Regions from separate parts of the Photobacterium sp. DNB22_13_2 genome, predicted to be linked through region 1. Evidence: predicted binding sites of a transcription regulator. Region 1 holds the regulator's gene; each other region holds the start of a gene.
What was found. The regulator CRP, encoded in region 1, controls carbon source genes, mostly activating them, when cyclic AMP is high. The targets are predictions, from matches to a motif close to TGTGANNNNNNTCACA.

Region 1 (4,749 bases):
GTGCCTGAGCAGGCCATGCGAGATCCTGCCTTCCTCTATGGCGGGCGGTTGTGGGATCTGGACTATGCGACCTATGAGTTGCTGGCGGCAGAAAGCGAATATGCTGGCTGGTTAGCCGCCCATGGTTTTGGTGCCAACCACTTTACTGTTAGCCTGAACCAGCTGGAGCAGTTTACCGAGGTGGCTGAGGTCAATCACTTGCTGCGCCACAACGGGTTTGAGATCAACAGCGCTGGCGGTGATGTTAAAGGTAGCCCCGAGGTGATGCTTGAACAGTCATCGACCATGGCTGATAGAGTTGAGGTTGGGTTTCTCGATGGCGTTCATAGCATACCGGGCGGGTTCTATGAGTTTGCCAAGCGCTATCCGAAAGATGACGGTGAGCTGTATACCGGCTTTGTCGAGGCGTCGGCAGATAAGATCTTCGAAAGTACGGATGCCAGCTAAATCAGAGTAACCTGTCTGAAGTCAGGCGATCTAGTCTGCATAATGTAAGCGCCTGTGGCTAATGCGGTCACAGGCGTTTTCATGTGTCTGGATTTAGTGCTTGAGGCTATCGAGTGGATACCCCAGTTGGGACTCCGGTGTATGGCGTTTCACCTTCTCATGTTGCTCAAGGTAGTGGCGGCTGTCACTGAAACCTGTCAACTCAACGGTATCGGGTAGCGGCGAAATGACTCCACGCTGGATGTGGTGGGAGCGATGTGGTGAAAAGCGTTCGATGTCCATACCGGTATTCCATTACAGGTGATGAGGATTGATATGCACAATGTAGCACTAAGTTGCGTAGATACAAGAACAAAAAGAGTGATGGAGTAGACAGTAATGCCCTGTAAGTATGAAAGTGGGCGTGATGGGCAATAAAAAAAGCCGCATAGTGCGGCTTTTTGAGTATCTGTTAGTAAACTGGGTTGTTTAGCGTGTGCCGTAAACAACGATAGTTTTACCATGGGCAGAAATCAGGTTCTGCTCTTCTAGCATCTTCAAGATACGACCAACAGTCTCACGGGAACAACCAACGATCTGGCCGATTTCCTGACGGGTGATCTTGATTTGCATACCGTCTGGGTGAGTCATTGCATCTGGCTGTTTAGCCAGGTTCAATAGTGTCTGCGCGATACGGCCTGTTACATCCAGGAATGCCAAGTCACCGACTTTCTGGCTAGTCACCTGAAGGCGGCTTGCCATTTGCGCAGAAAGGCGCATCAGGATATCTGGGTTAACTTGGATAAGCTGGCGGAACTTCTTGAAAGAAATTTCTGCAACTTCACAAGGGGTCTTAGCTCGAACCCAAGCGGTACGCTCTTGGCCTTCTTCGAATAGGCCTAACTCACCGATGAAGTCACCTTGGTTTAGGTAAGACAGGATCATTTCCTTACCTTCTTCATCCTTGATCAGGACCGCAACAGAACCTTTTACGATGTAATAGAGCGTTTCCGCTTTTTCACCCGCATGGATCAAAGTACTCTTTGAAGGGTATTTATGAATGTGGCAATGGGAAAGAAACCACTCTAGAGTTGGATCTGTTTGAGGTTTACCTGGAACCATATTACTAACTTCCTCTGCGTTTGTTGCCCAACAACGACGTCCATTAAAAATGTGGCTGGGCCTAATCATAATTAGCTCGTCGTTTAGGATATTCAGTCAACCGCTGGGCTGCAAGCTCACGTGAATAATTAGTTCAGATTTTATCTTTTTTCGGCGCGCTTTTCTTGATATTGATCTATGTGAAATGGCCATTTTGTAGTCATAAGTGTGCACATGATCACACAGTTGCTAGATTGTGCCGAAACCCTCTATAAGTTGTAAGGAGAAACCAATGCAATCACGAGTGAAATGGGTCGAAAATATGACCTTTCTAGGGCAGTCAAATTCCGGCCACAGCGTGGTGATGGATGGCAATGGTGGCGAAAAAGCACCGAGCCCAATGGAGCTGGTACTGATGGCTGCGGGTGGGTGTAGTTCGGTAGATGTGGTGGATGGGCTTAAATCTGCCGGGCAGAAAATCACCGGTTGCGAAGCGCAAATCAATTCGGTTCGCCGCGAGCAGGCACCACGTATTTTTACCACCGCTAATTTGCATTTTGTGGTGACAGGTGAAAACCTGGATGAAGCCGTTGTGGCAAAAACTGTGGCCGACTCGTTGGAAAAATACTGCTCAGTGTGCCTTATGCTAGGTGAAGGGGTCGAGATGACTCACTCATATGAGGTGATAGAAGAGTAAGCGCTTGGAGACGGAATCCTAGTTCCTAGGAAAAGCAGGCAGAGCGAAAGAGCGCGATATTTTTTTAGGTCTTTAGGGGGGGCAGGACTCAGGACCCCATAAAACTCTAAGTAGCGAGTAGCTAATCAGCTCTCGCTACTTCATTTATATAACCTTGGACTATCCGATTTTCCCTGTATCAATCAGCTGTTGGATAAGTGGCCGCATGATCAATTCCATCGCAAAACTCATTTTTCCGCCGGGCACTACCAAGGTGTTGTGGCGCGACATAAACGACCCTTGGATCATCGACAGCAAGTAAGGGAAATCAACTTTCTTGATCCCGCGGAAGCGGATCACCACAAAGCTTTCGTCCAGACTTGGAATTGCCTTGGCACTGAACGGGTTGGAGGTATCGACTGTCGGTACCCGCTGGAAGTTGATGTGGGTACGGGAGAACTGCGGGGTGATGTAATTCAGGTAGTCATCCATCGAGCGCACAATAGATTCCATTACCGCCTCACGGGAGTGGCCACGATCCCGGGTATCCCGGACTATTTTCTGGATCCATTCCAGGTTGACGATCGGTACCATACCGATTAGCAAATCAACATGCTGGGCGGCATTGACCTCACCATCGACCACACCGCCGTGTAGACCTTCATAGAACAATAGGTCGGTATTTTCCGGTAGAGTCTGCCAAGGTGTGAAGGTCCCAGGCATTAGGTTGTAGGGCACGGCTTCGTCGAATGTGTGCAGGTAACGGCGGAACTGGCCGCTACCGTCTTCACCGTACTGGCGGAAAAACGTCTCTAGCAACGGGAAATCGTTGGCTTGGGGGCCGAAATAACTGATATGACGGCCTTGCTCTTTGGCTTTGCGGATCTCGACGTCCATCTCCGGTCGGGTAAACCGGTGGAAACTGTCGCCTTCAAGCCAAGCAGCATTGATGCTCATCATATTGAACATCTTACGGAATGCTTCGGAGGTGGTAGAGGTACCCGCTCCCGAGGACCCTGTTACTGCAATAATCGGATGTTTTGCAGACATGACAAACCCTGTCGTTAACATTAACGGAAAGAGTTATTAACAGGGCTGGGCGTTAAGGTCAAGCCGGGATGTCAAAAATGCTGGGTCTACAGAGTTTACGCAGGGTTAACTTTGCCCCAGTTGGCGCTTGGATTTGATGTCGATGGTCTCATGCAGTTCGGAGTAAACAATCACAGCTTCGCCGTTTTCTAACTGCTGACGTACCCGATCAACCTTGGCGGCCATCGATAGCTCACGCTCGCCGTAGTCGGTGCCTTCGCGCAGTACAAAATGCTCTATCAGGTTGGTCAGGGTATCGGAGTCAATGTCTTGCCATGGGATATTCATAGTTAAGGGTTATCTGTTGCGAACGGTTAGGGCAATTATATTGGCAAATGTATCAGTTGTAGAGGGGGAAAGTACTTGGCCAGTAGCCAGCGGCTAATGGCCCTAGAGAGCGCATAGGGCAGAAGCTTTACCGCGAGTGGGCTTTACAGATTCTTTTCATCGCCTATCGCCTGTTTAAACCACTCCGGTACCGTCTTCTCCAGCCAGAAGTCCGGTTGGTGCCATGAGCCTGTGACAAATCCGACATGGCCACCTTTCTGGTACAGGTCGTATTGAATGTGCGGTGGCAGTGGTATGGTAGGAATGACCGCTTCAGTCATGAAGGGATCGTCTTTAGCGTGGATCACGCGTAATGGAATCTTCACCTCACTCAGGCGTGGCAATCCGCTACAGCGTTGATAGTAATCGGTGGCATCTCTGAAACCGTGCAGGGGAGCGGTGACAAGTTCGTCGAACTGCCACAAGGTGTCTAGCTGCTCAATATCATCACGGGTAATGGGCATTGCATCGGGCAAAGCGGCAATCTTCCTACTGAGGTTGCGCTTCATCGAGCCAAGCAGGTATTGCTGGTAGACTTTGGAAAACCCTTGCTGGATCCGCTCCGAGCAAGCGGCTAAATCCAGCGGCGGGGAAATAACTTGAGCGGCACTGATCTCTGAGTGCTCGCCATTTTCGGCCAGGTAGTTGACCAGCATGTTGCCTCCGAGTGATACACCGACGGCAAAGAAAGGTTGGGTGGGTAGTAACTGGCGCAGCCACTGGAGAAAAAATCGCGCGTCACTGGTTTCGCCCGAGTGGTAACTGCGGGGCTTGCGGTTCATCTCGCCGCTACAGCCGCGAAAGTGCATCATCACCCCGAGCCAGCCTTGCTGGGTTGCCGCATGGAGCAAACCATTGGCATAGGGACTGTGGAAGCTGCCTTCCAAGCCATGGAATAGGATCATCACTGGCTGGCTGGGTTTGCACTCGGCCAGAGGTGCTGTCCAGGCTAAGTCTAGGAAATCACCGTCTGGGGTTTCGATGCGTTGGGTTAAAGGCGTAAACAATGGCTTACGGCGCAAAAAACGCGGCAGTAGGGTTTGTAGGTGAGGGTTACCTAGTCCCTTGGCTGGGTTGAAAGCCATTATCATCATTATTACTCCTCTGCTTGGTATTACTTCGCCATTAGT
Region 2 (4,749 bases), on a different contig from region 1:
TCGCGATCAACATCGGTGCGGTAATGCGCACTTTGCGGACAGTACTTACAATCTTCCGGGCAAGCGCCCGTTTTAATTGAAAGCAGAGTACTCACCTGTACCTTGTTGGGATCGTGGTACTGGCGATGTACCTGCTGCGCTGCAAACACCAGATCCATAAATGGCTGGTCAAAAAGCGCTTGAACTTCCTCGACTGTCCAGTCGTGACGTACTTCCACGTGTAATCACCTCTTATTAATTGTCCAGCAAGCCCTTTTATAGCTGCTGGAACTATGTATTCATTGCTTCTTGTTACTTGGCTAGTCTACTTTGAGACGGTAGACTGTCAACCATCAATAAGGATCAAGGTTTACAACTGTGCAAAAAGCAAACAACTCGGTCGATTTGGATTTTGACCAGCAGCATGTCTGGCATCCATACACATCAACACTCAACCCACTGCCATGCTATCCGGTTGTTAGTGCCAGCGGGGTATATTTACAACTTGAGGACGGCAGGGAAATTATTGACGGAATGTCGTCTTGGTGGTCAACAATTCATGGCTACAACCACCCAGCTCTGACAGAAGCAGCCAAAGCCCAACTCGACAAGATGTCACATGTTATGTTTGGCGGCATTACCCATCAGCCAGCAGTTGAGCTCTGCCGCAAGCTGGTCGATATTACGCCGGATCCTCTCCAACATGTCTTTCTGGCTGACTCAGGTTCAGTCGCAGTGGAAGTCTCCCTCAAAATGGCATTGCAGTACTGGCATGCCAAAGGCGAGCGCCGCCCGAAGTTCCTAACCGTCAAACATGGCTACCACGGTGACACCTTTGCCGCTATGTCGGTCACCGATCCCGACAACTCCATGCACAGTCTGTATAAGGGATTCTTGCCAGAACATATTTTCGCCCTGTCACCGGAGTGTGGTTTTTTCGAACCATGGCAAGAATCTGATATCGACGATTTCCGCCATCAGCTAGAGCAACACCAGAAAGAGGTTGCTGCCGTCATTATCGAGCCTATCGTACAAGGTGCGGGCGGGATGCGGATCTATCATCCAACCTTCCTCAAGCGAGTACGTCAGTTATGCGACAAATACGGGATCTTGCTTATCGCAGATGAAATTGCGACCGGTTTTGGCCGCACAGGAAAATTATTTGCCTGTGAACATGCCAGTATCAGTCCTGATATTATGTGTGTTGGCAAGGCTCTAACTGGTGGCTACATGACCCTTTCTGCCACCCTTACCAGTACCCATGTCGCAAATACGGTATGTAACGGAGAAGCCGGATGCTTCATGCACGGCCCGACGTTTATGGGCAATCCGCTGGCCTGTGCCGTCGCCAATGCTAGCTTAGATATCCTCGCTCAAGGCCATTGGCAGGAGCAAGTAAAAGCCATTGAAAAACAACTATCTGAGTCGCTTCCAGAGATAGAAAAATTGGACAAGGTCAAGGCTGTTCGTTGGCTGGGGGCTATTGGTGTTGTGGAGCTGCATGAGCCTGTTGATATGGCCAAAATTCAGGAAACATTTGTAGACAGTGGCGTCTGGATTCGCCCTTTTGGCACACTTGTCTACATAATGCCTCCATTTATCATTAATCAACAACAACTTAGCCAGCTCACTTCGGCTATCAAGCTAGCACTTAAGTAGTATCGAAAAGCAGACAACATCTAATGATTGTCTGCTTATACTTTTCCTGAACGTTATAGCAATCCCAACTTATGGTTGGCTCGTATTTATAATGAATAACGTCAGTAAGGCTAGAACTATGCAATTACCACTATTTCCGTTACAGATATACCTACTACCTGGTGGGATTAGTAAACTGAAGATCTTCGAACCGCGCTATACCCGGTTAGTCAAGCTGGCTATGGGTGACGGCAACGGTTTCGGACTCTGTATGAAAGATGAAACGACACTCTGCCATTTCGGAACCCGAGCGATCATTACGGATTTTGAGCAACTCCCCGATGGACTACTCGGTGTAACCGTAAGAGGAGTTGAAAAGTTTTTAATCAACAAACATTGGCAGGAAGAAGATGGCTTACGGTTTGGCGATGTCACACCGATGAGCAATTGGACCCCGAGCCAGATCAAGTTTGTCGATCGGGATATTTCAAATAGCTTAAAAGCACTATTTGAAGAATACCCTGAACATGCAGAGAACTATCCTCTACCCGATTACAATGATATGACTTGGGTATGCCAACGCTGGCTTGAATTGTTGCCTCTGGAAACCAATCAGAAGCAATGGTTCATGAGTCGCAATGACCACCGTGCAGCACTGTCATTTCTGCACAATGTCATTGACGAACAACTGAATAGAGACTGCTAGGCTAATAACAATATGTAAGCACATGTCTGTGGATGTGAATTTTTACAAAGACATGATGACTTCACCCGAAGCAATTAACCTTCAATCAACTTCATCAGCAAGTGGCCATCATACATCGCCTGTTTGACCAAGGCCGCACCTGGCATTGTCGCCTGGGTATAAAACGAGCTTTGCTCGATAACTAAATCACGGTTGTAAACCGGTAATGACTGATTACGGACACACTCCATAATCGCCGGATACAGAATGTCTTTCGCCCGGTTGAATTCACCGCCGAGAAGGATCTTTTCCGGGTTAAACAAATTCACCATAATGGCAATGGCCTGCCCCAAATGATGCCCCAATTCAACAATCACTTGCCTTGCCAAGGTATCTCCTGCCATCGCAGCATCACAAATGCGTTCAATTGTCAGGGTCTTACCATGCAGTGATGAAGGGTGGCCCTCACGCAAACGCTGTTCGACTTGCTCGATAACGGCCTTTAGGCTCGCCACCGTTTCCAAACAACCATGGTTACCGCAGTAACAGCGTTTACCGTAAGGTTTAATTTGAATATGGCCAAGTTCACCGACATTACCGATCCTTCCTTTCAAGACCACATTATCAAGTACGATCCCTGCACCTACGCCGTGATGAATAGAAATCAAAATGGAATTAGCGACATCACGCGAATTACCAAACAACTTTTCAGCGAGCGCCCACGAGCGGGTGTCATTACCGATAAAGACCGGTAATCCCGTCGCTTGATGTATCGCCGGCCCTAGTTCAAGGTTATGGACATCATAGTGCGGCATCTGAATAATCGTACCGGTCGAAGAATTCACCAGCCCCGGCAAGGTCACCGCGATAGCAGTAATGCGATCGAGTTCACTCACATGGTTGGCGAAAAAGGTATGAATTTCAGCGATGAGCTTTTTCATTACTTCATCTTGATGAAGTACATCTATATCTTGACGCTCTTCAACCAAGATATCTCCACCCAACTCATGTAGCGCAATAGTCAGGTAGCCCCGTCCTAAACGAAGAGACATAAACTGCCAACCTTCATTGGACGGCACCAAGCCTACGGCAGGCCGACCTCGGCTGGACGATTCCTGAATCGCAGTTTCTTTGATCAGGTGAGCTTCAATCAACTCACGAGTGATTTTGGTTATACTTGCAGGCGCTAATTGGCTACGCTTGGAAAGCTCAATGCGGGAGATTGGGCCAAACAAGTCAATAAGCTTGTAAACGCTGCCGGCATTATTTCTTTTGATATGGTCGATATGACCTGGCTGAGCGACATACATGCCTAAACTCCCGAAAAAATCTGTCATTATTTAATATACATTTTAATTTTTTTACTTTGCGAAGTAATTGTGAAGTCGAATATGTTAAGTCCGTGACAACGGTCACGGCGAATTATGAAAAACACCGCAATTTTTGCCCTAGCTCTCATTATACCGCAAAAATATTACCTTTTTTTTAACTGCAAAAATTAACCTATTTAAAGACAGCCCGCTGCAATTTTGCGATAATTACCGGTCGCGAAAATCCCCCACCATGAGGTTAACGGTGTACAAAATTAACGAAGTCTTTGAAACTATCCAAGGTGAAGGCGTATTTACCGGTGTGCCAGCCATTTTTGTTAGGCTCCAGATCTGCCCTGTCGGCTGTGCCTGGTGTGACACCAAACAAACTTGGAGTGCTGAGCCTCAAGATCATGGCTCTGTTGCCGACGTCATGGCAAAGACGGGGGATTCACCTATCTGGACTGAGCTAGATGCCCAGGGCATCGTCAATTTGCTCACAGAGCAACAGTACACCGCCAAGCATGTAGTCATCACCGGTGGTGAGCCTTGTATCTATGACTTGCTGCCGCTAACCACAGCGCTGGAACAAGCTGGCTTCCGTTGCCAAATTGAAACCAGCGGTACATCCGAAGTACAAGTAACGGAAAACACTTGGGTCACCGTATCTCCGAAGATTAACATGAAAGCCAAGCTTCCTGTTATTGCGAGTGCGCTTGAGCGAGCCAATGAAATCAAGCATCCCGTCGGAACCCAAAAAGATATTGAGCAACTTGATGAACTGCTTGTCGGCAAGCAACTCAAAACCGGTGTAGAAATTGCGTTGCAACCGATCAGCCAGAAGCCAAGAGCGACGGAGCTATGCATCGATACTTGTATCAAACGCAACTGGCGCCTATCGATCCAAACCCACAAATACTTAGCTATTGCATAACTCGCACTAAACTACCTCACATTTTAGCTCCACGAGCGGCTGTCTTATTTTCAGGACAACCGCTCAATATCCGAGACCCATCTCCTTTCTTAACTTTGCACCTTTTTGTCCTATCTATACTCAGCAGAAAACAAATACCAATAAAAGATTCATGACCTGTTGGGGAATTTAATATGCGCAGTTATATGGGATATACCCTGCTG
Region 3 (4,749 bases), on a different contig from region 1:
GGTATTTCATCTGTATTCTCGAGGGTTGGATTTAATATTATGCTGAATTGCTAGCTTCTTGCCATTGCGGCTTTTTTATTTTCCCACTGGGTGATAAACGCAACAGATGCAATGATAATTGCAGCGCCTAACCACAACCTTCCCGGTGGAACCCAGCCAAATACTACCCAACCGCCAAGCACATTCAGAGGCAGTTTGGCATGGTCAAAAGGTTGGACAAAAGAGGCATCAGCGACGGCATAGGCTTTGGCAATCGCCCATTGGGCCAACGCAGTTAATAACCCCGCACCACCCAGCAGAATCCAAGTTAAACCTGTTTGCGGCAGTGTAAACTCAGGGACGGCAAGGAACAGGTTATACGGAGTGATAAGTATCAGTAGGTATACCACAATGGTGGTTGGTGACTCACTGGATGACATTTTCTTCACCATGAGCGAGTAACAAGCCCAGAAGAATGCAGCTGCCACCGGGAGTAGCGTTGCCCAGCTAAAACCTTCTGCCCAAGGTTCTAGGATGATCATTGCACCGCAGAAACCAGCAATTGTCGCGACCCAACGTGCAGTGCCGACATTTTCTTTCAGAAATATACCCGCGCCAATCGTAGCGAACAGCGGTGAGGTCATAAGTAGCGCGATACCCTGCCAGATTGGCACCGGATAGGCCAGCGCCCAAAGCCACAGTTGAATACCGATTACCGCTAGCAATACGCGAAAACAGTGTTGGCCAAAATGTTGAGTGCGCAGTGCATTGCGAATACCCAAGGTTCTTAACCAAGGGAAAATAGCAATTAAGGCAATGAAGTACTGGAATAGGGCAACAGTGGTTGATGGAAGATGTAAAACCATACTGAGGTACTGTGCCAAGCTGTTGACTATAGCAAAAGCCAAGCCGGCAGTGACCATCCAGCTAGCCCCTTGAACCGGGTTGTGTTGATGAGACATGTAATTAATATTTATTGGGTTTATATCTGGAAAATCATACTCCTACACATGGTAAGAGAAAACCGCTTTCTGTTCGCTAAGCGACAACAGATACAAAAAAACCGCCAATTGGCGGTTTTTTATCTTCATTGTGCTTACGCAGCAACATAAGACAATGGAATATCAGGGTTTAGTGCTTCCAGTGTAGTCTGTGTATCAGAGAGGTGGCTGATTGTGCTGTCTGCTTTTTCAACCAATGCCGCTTCTTCAATGTCAGCAAGCGGGTAACCTGCCATGTTCATGTTAACCAATGCCACCTGTAACGGAGGAAGGCTAGGGTTGAAGGCAGCATTCTCGGCGTACATACCAATGAATGTTTTACCGTCTTTTGCTTTCAGTGCCACACCGCTGAAGTTTTTGGTGTAAGGCGCATGCGCACGGTTAGCTGCTTGGCAAGCTTGCTGAATGAGGGCTTCTGATGCTTCAGTTTCCATACCATTATCAACTTTAGTCAGTAGCGCATCAGTTACATTTAGGTCGGCTGGACCAAAAGATTCAGGTAAGTACTCTTGCAGTGACTTTGCAGCACGCTCTGGCAATTGAACAACCAATTCGTTCGCTGTTGTTAGCTCGTTCATGAACTGGCGACAGTGGCCACAAGGGCTGTAATTAATGGTAATATCAGAAATGCCGGTTTCGCCTTTCACCCAAGCATGGCTGATGGCGGATTGTTCTGCGTGAATCGTTTGAGAAAGGCAAGCACCGACAAATTCCATGTTGGCACCGAAATAAAGCGTGCCAGATTGACCACGGACGATTGCGCCAACATAGAAATTCGAGATAGGTGCAACAGAATAAGCAGCGGCAAGCGGAAGTAATGCAACACGCAATTCACTGTCAGTCATGTTGGTTTTCGACATTAACTGAGCAAACACCTCAGGGTTTAAGGTGGCATCGAAATTCTCAGCTTCTAGCACAGGTTTAATTGCAGAAGCCAGATCAGCGGGTAGAGCGCCTAAAGCATCCATTACTTTAGTGTGCATGAGTTTTCACTCCGTCTTGTGTATGGAGAAACATTGTAGGCTTGGTAACTATATAATTGAGTGATCTCGATCACACTTAACAATCAACCGTTGCATCATTTGCAGTAATGCGAGTCGGGTCACACAGGTTATAAATAAATTATAGAAGATAATCAATTATTTAGTTTTGTATTCGATTACTAGCACATCTTAGCGAAATACTGCCATGATGAGTGGAAACAATAGCGGGGCCAAAATCGATGTGATCACCCCACAAATTACCAAGGCCAAGGAGCTGAATGCGCCTTCCTGATAATTTTCTTCTGCCGCTTTTGCTGTGCCCAATGCGTGGGAGACCGTGCCCATGGTTAGCCCCTTGGCGATTGGCGCTTTGACACCGATCAGGCGGAATAAGGGATAACCCAATACCGCACCAAATAACCCAGCAATAATAACCATAATAGCGGCAACTGAAGGGAGTCCGCCAACTTGTTCTGCCACGGCCATCGCGATAGGGGTCGTCACTGACTTAGGGAGAATTGATGCCGTAAGTTGTGCATCAGCCCCTAGCATCAGTGCGATGCCCGCACCGGTGATCATCGATAACAAACTACCGATTAGACAGACAGAGAAAATCACCTTCCATTTTTTGCGGATCTGACTGAGTTGCTCATAAAGAGGAAAAGCCAATGCAACCACTGCGGGTTCAAGCAAAGCATTAAGCCATTTGTTCTGCTCGAAATAGGTTTCATAAGGAATTTCAAGCCATATTAACAACGGGATGATCACCAGCAAGCAAATGAGAAGCGGATTAACAATAGGATGCTGGATATGCTTGGAAATATAACGGGCCGTGTAGAACACAACCAAGGTAGTCAGCAGCCAGATCATTGTTTTTCCTTATAATGTGTTGCCAAACCTATGGTGACGAAGACCACCACACTACTACCAATAGTGCTCAATAGGATGATAAGGGCGTTATTGGTAAGAAGGTCGAGGTAGTTCATTAGCCCTATGCCAACAGGGACAAACAATAAAGCCATATGGCGAATAAGAAGGTGACAGCCTTGCATTGCCCAGTGGGCAGGAATAAGCCCCATAGAAAGAATGGTGAACAATATCAGCATGCCGATGATGCTACCGGGGATGGCTAAACCGGTAAGGTGTTGAATGCCTTTGCCTAACAATAGACAGACAAAAATAATAAAGAAAGATCGTAGATATGCCATGAGCTCATCAGAGGTGGTAGAAGAAACTCATTTATCATACAAAATAAATGTGATCTAAGCCACACTTAGTTGTCATGACTTTAATGCTTCAAAAAGAGTTAATTCTTCATAAATAATCGAGGAATGACGCGGTAATGATACCCGCTGCGATTAATGCCAGTATGGCGACAGATATTTTATGCACCGTACTGGTTTTGACTATCTCTTCGGTGGCAGAGCTAAATTCGTCCTCTTCATTGTCTGGGCTCGGAGGGGGAGCTTGGTCTTGATCTTCCGCTTTTTCTGGTTCGTGGGGCAGTCGACAGGTTTTCTCAGGCAATGGCACCCTAAAACCATAATGGGGGACCACTTCGATCGGGATAGCCATTTTTTCCTGCAGGATGAGCTTTGCCGCTAAAGGTTTGAGTACATTATTAAGATCGTAGTGTTGACCGGTGCCGTCTTCATAAGGATCAAGTTGGCTGAAGGTTTTATTGTGTAATTGCTCATGGCTGATCACTTCACCGGCACAATAGCAAAGTGCCTCGAGTAACCGAGACTCATGCAACGTGAGCGGTGTTTCTGTTTTGTCTCGCCAAACCAGCAAGTGTACGTCTGGCTCAAAGTCGACATCTGGGAACCGAAAACAGCGTGTTAAAGATTGTGTTGTCATATCAATCACTACAATTCGCCCTTCGAATCCATGAATGACAATTTAAAATCCTTCACTATTTAGTGTTGGTGCTCATGCCCAGTTGCGCAATCTCACAACAAAGAATCATAGATGATAAAAAGCCCCTTGTCTGGATGAGCGCAAGGGGCTGTAAATTTATGTTTCTATATCAGTAAGTTATCTGTTCAATAAAGCACCGATGAACTGTCGTAATTTATACAAGTGTTTGTACGTAATCGTAGACAGCTTTTAAGATCTTCATCTTCTTCTCGTTCGACTGGTGCTCCATGGCAACCGCTTCGAGGTTTTCCATGTAACTTGGCAGGTTTTCTTCAAAGAAGTCCTGACAGTGGTGCTTCCACTGTTGTTGCTCTTGGAAATCCAGCGTCATTGGGTAGTTACGGGCACGGTAGCGGAACAGCAGCGGCTTGATACGCTTATCACTAACATTCAATTCCAGCTTGCCGAGCTCGGCTTCTGGCGTTTTCTGGATGATATCAATGGTCGAGCGATCGGCGTTAGAGAAGAAGCCGTCATAAAGCATGGCATCGACATTGTCTTTTTTCTCAAACTCACGCTCTACGCTATAAATCGCCAGCAGTTTCTCACGGACTTCCGGATGCGCTTTCAACGTCGCTAGGTTTTTCAGACAAGCTTCACGGTCGATACCAATGCGAGCTGCATCTTCAGCGCGGAGGGTTTTCGCCGGAGCAAGTACCGGACACTTATTAAGATGAATAAGTTTAAGTGGTACTGGTTGTTCGTCAGGGCCAAGGTCTGCTCGTTTGGTGTACAGACGCTCACGCAACTCATCGGCAGAGAGCTCGAGTAGCGGGGTAGGATCCATTGCCAGATTCACCGTTATAACCGCGTTTTTGTTATCAGGGTGCCATGCCATCGGTACAATCCAGCTGGTATTGCCACAC

Region 2: mlc (sugar metabolism global transcriptional regulator Mlc) is a predicted target of CRP. The motif match lies at 3,704-3,719, and genes of this name have one in related genera.
Region 3: ACVA58_RS03755 (CidA/LrgA family protein) is a predicted target of CRP. The motif match lies at 3,220-3,235, and genes of this name have one in related genera.

What each region holds. Positions count from the first base shown of each region.
Region 1 covers NZ_JBNNXU010000011.1:48,915-53,663, reverse strand. Annotated here, with positions in the region: gene ACVA58_RS16430 (2-oxoadipate dioxygenase/decarboxylase family protein) at 1-447, shown strand, start outside; gene ACVA58_RS16425 (hypothetical protein) at 541-729, opposite strand; gene crp (cAMP-activated global transcriptional regulator CRP) at 916-1,548, opposite strand; gene ACVA58_RS16415 (OsmC family protein) at 1,820-2,224, shown strand; gene ACVA58_RS16410 (phosphoribulokinase) at 2,384-3,253, opposite strand; gene ACVA58_RS16405 (YheU family protein) at 3,359-3,580, opposite strand; gene ACVA58_RS16400 (hydrolase) at 3,724-4,707, opposite strand; gene ACVA58_RS16395 (TIGR02444 family protein) at 4,734-4,749, opposite strand, start outside.
Region 2 covers NZ_JBNNXU010000001.1:278,646-283,394, forward strand. Annotated here, with positions in the region: gene bioB (biotin synthase BioB) at 1-218, opposite strand, end outside; gene bioA (adenosylmethionine--8-amino-7-oxononanoate transaminase) at 358-1,638, shown strand; gene ACVA58_RS01205 (LON peptidase substrate-binding domain-containing protein) at 1,757-2,323, shown strand; gene mlc (sugar metabolism global transcriptional regulator Mlc) at 2,398-3,612, opposite strand; gene queE (7-carboxy-7-deazaguanine synthase QueE) at 3,866-4,546, shown strand; gene ACVA58_RS01220 (hydrogenase expression protein HypA) at 4,720-4,749, shown strand, end outside.
Region 3 covers NZ_JBNNXU010000002.1:123,049-127,797, reverse strand. Annotated here, with positions in the region: gene ACVA58_RS03770 (DMT family transporter) at 51-941, opposite strand; gene cdd (cytidine deaminase) at 1,076-1,963, opposite strand; gene ACVA58_RS03760 (CidB/LrgB family autolysis modulator) at 2,153-2,833, opposite strand; gene ACVA58_RS03755 (CidA/LrgA family protein) at 2,830-3,171, opposite strand; gene ACVA58_RS03750 (winged helix-turn-helix domain-containing protein) at 3,278-3,823, opposite strand; gene sbcB (exodeoxyribonuclease I) at 4,038-4,749, opposite strand, start outside.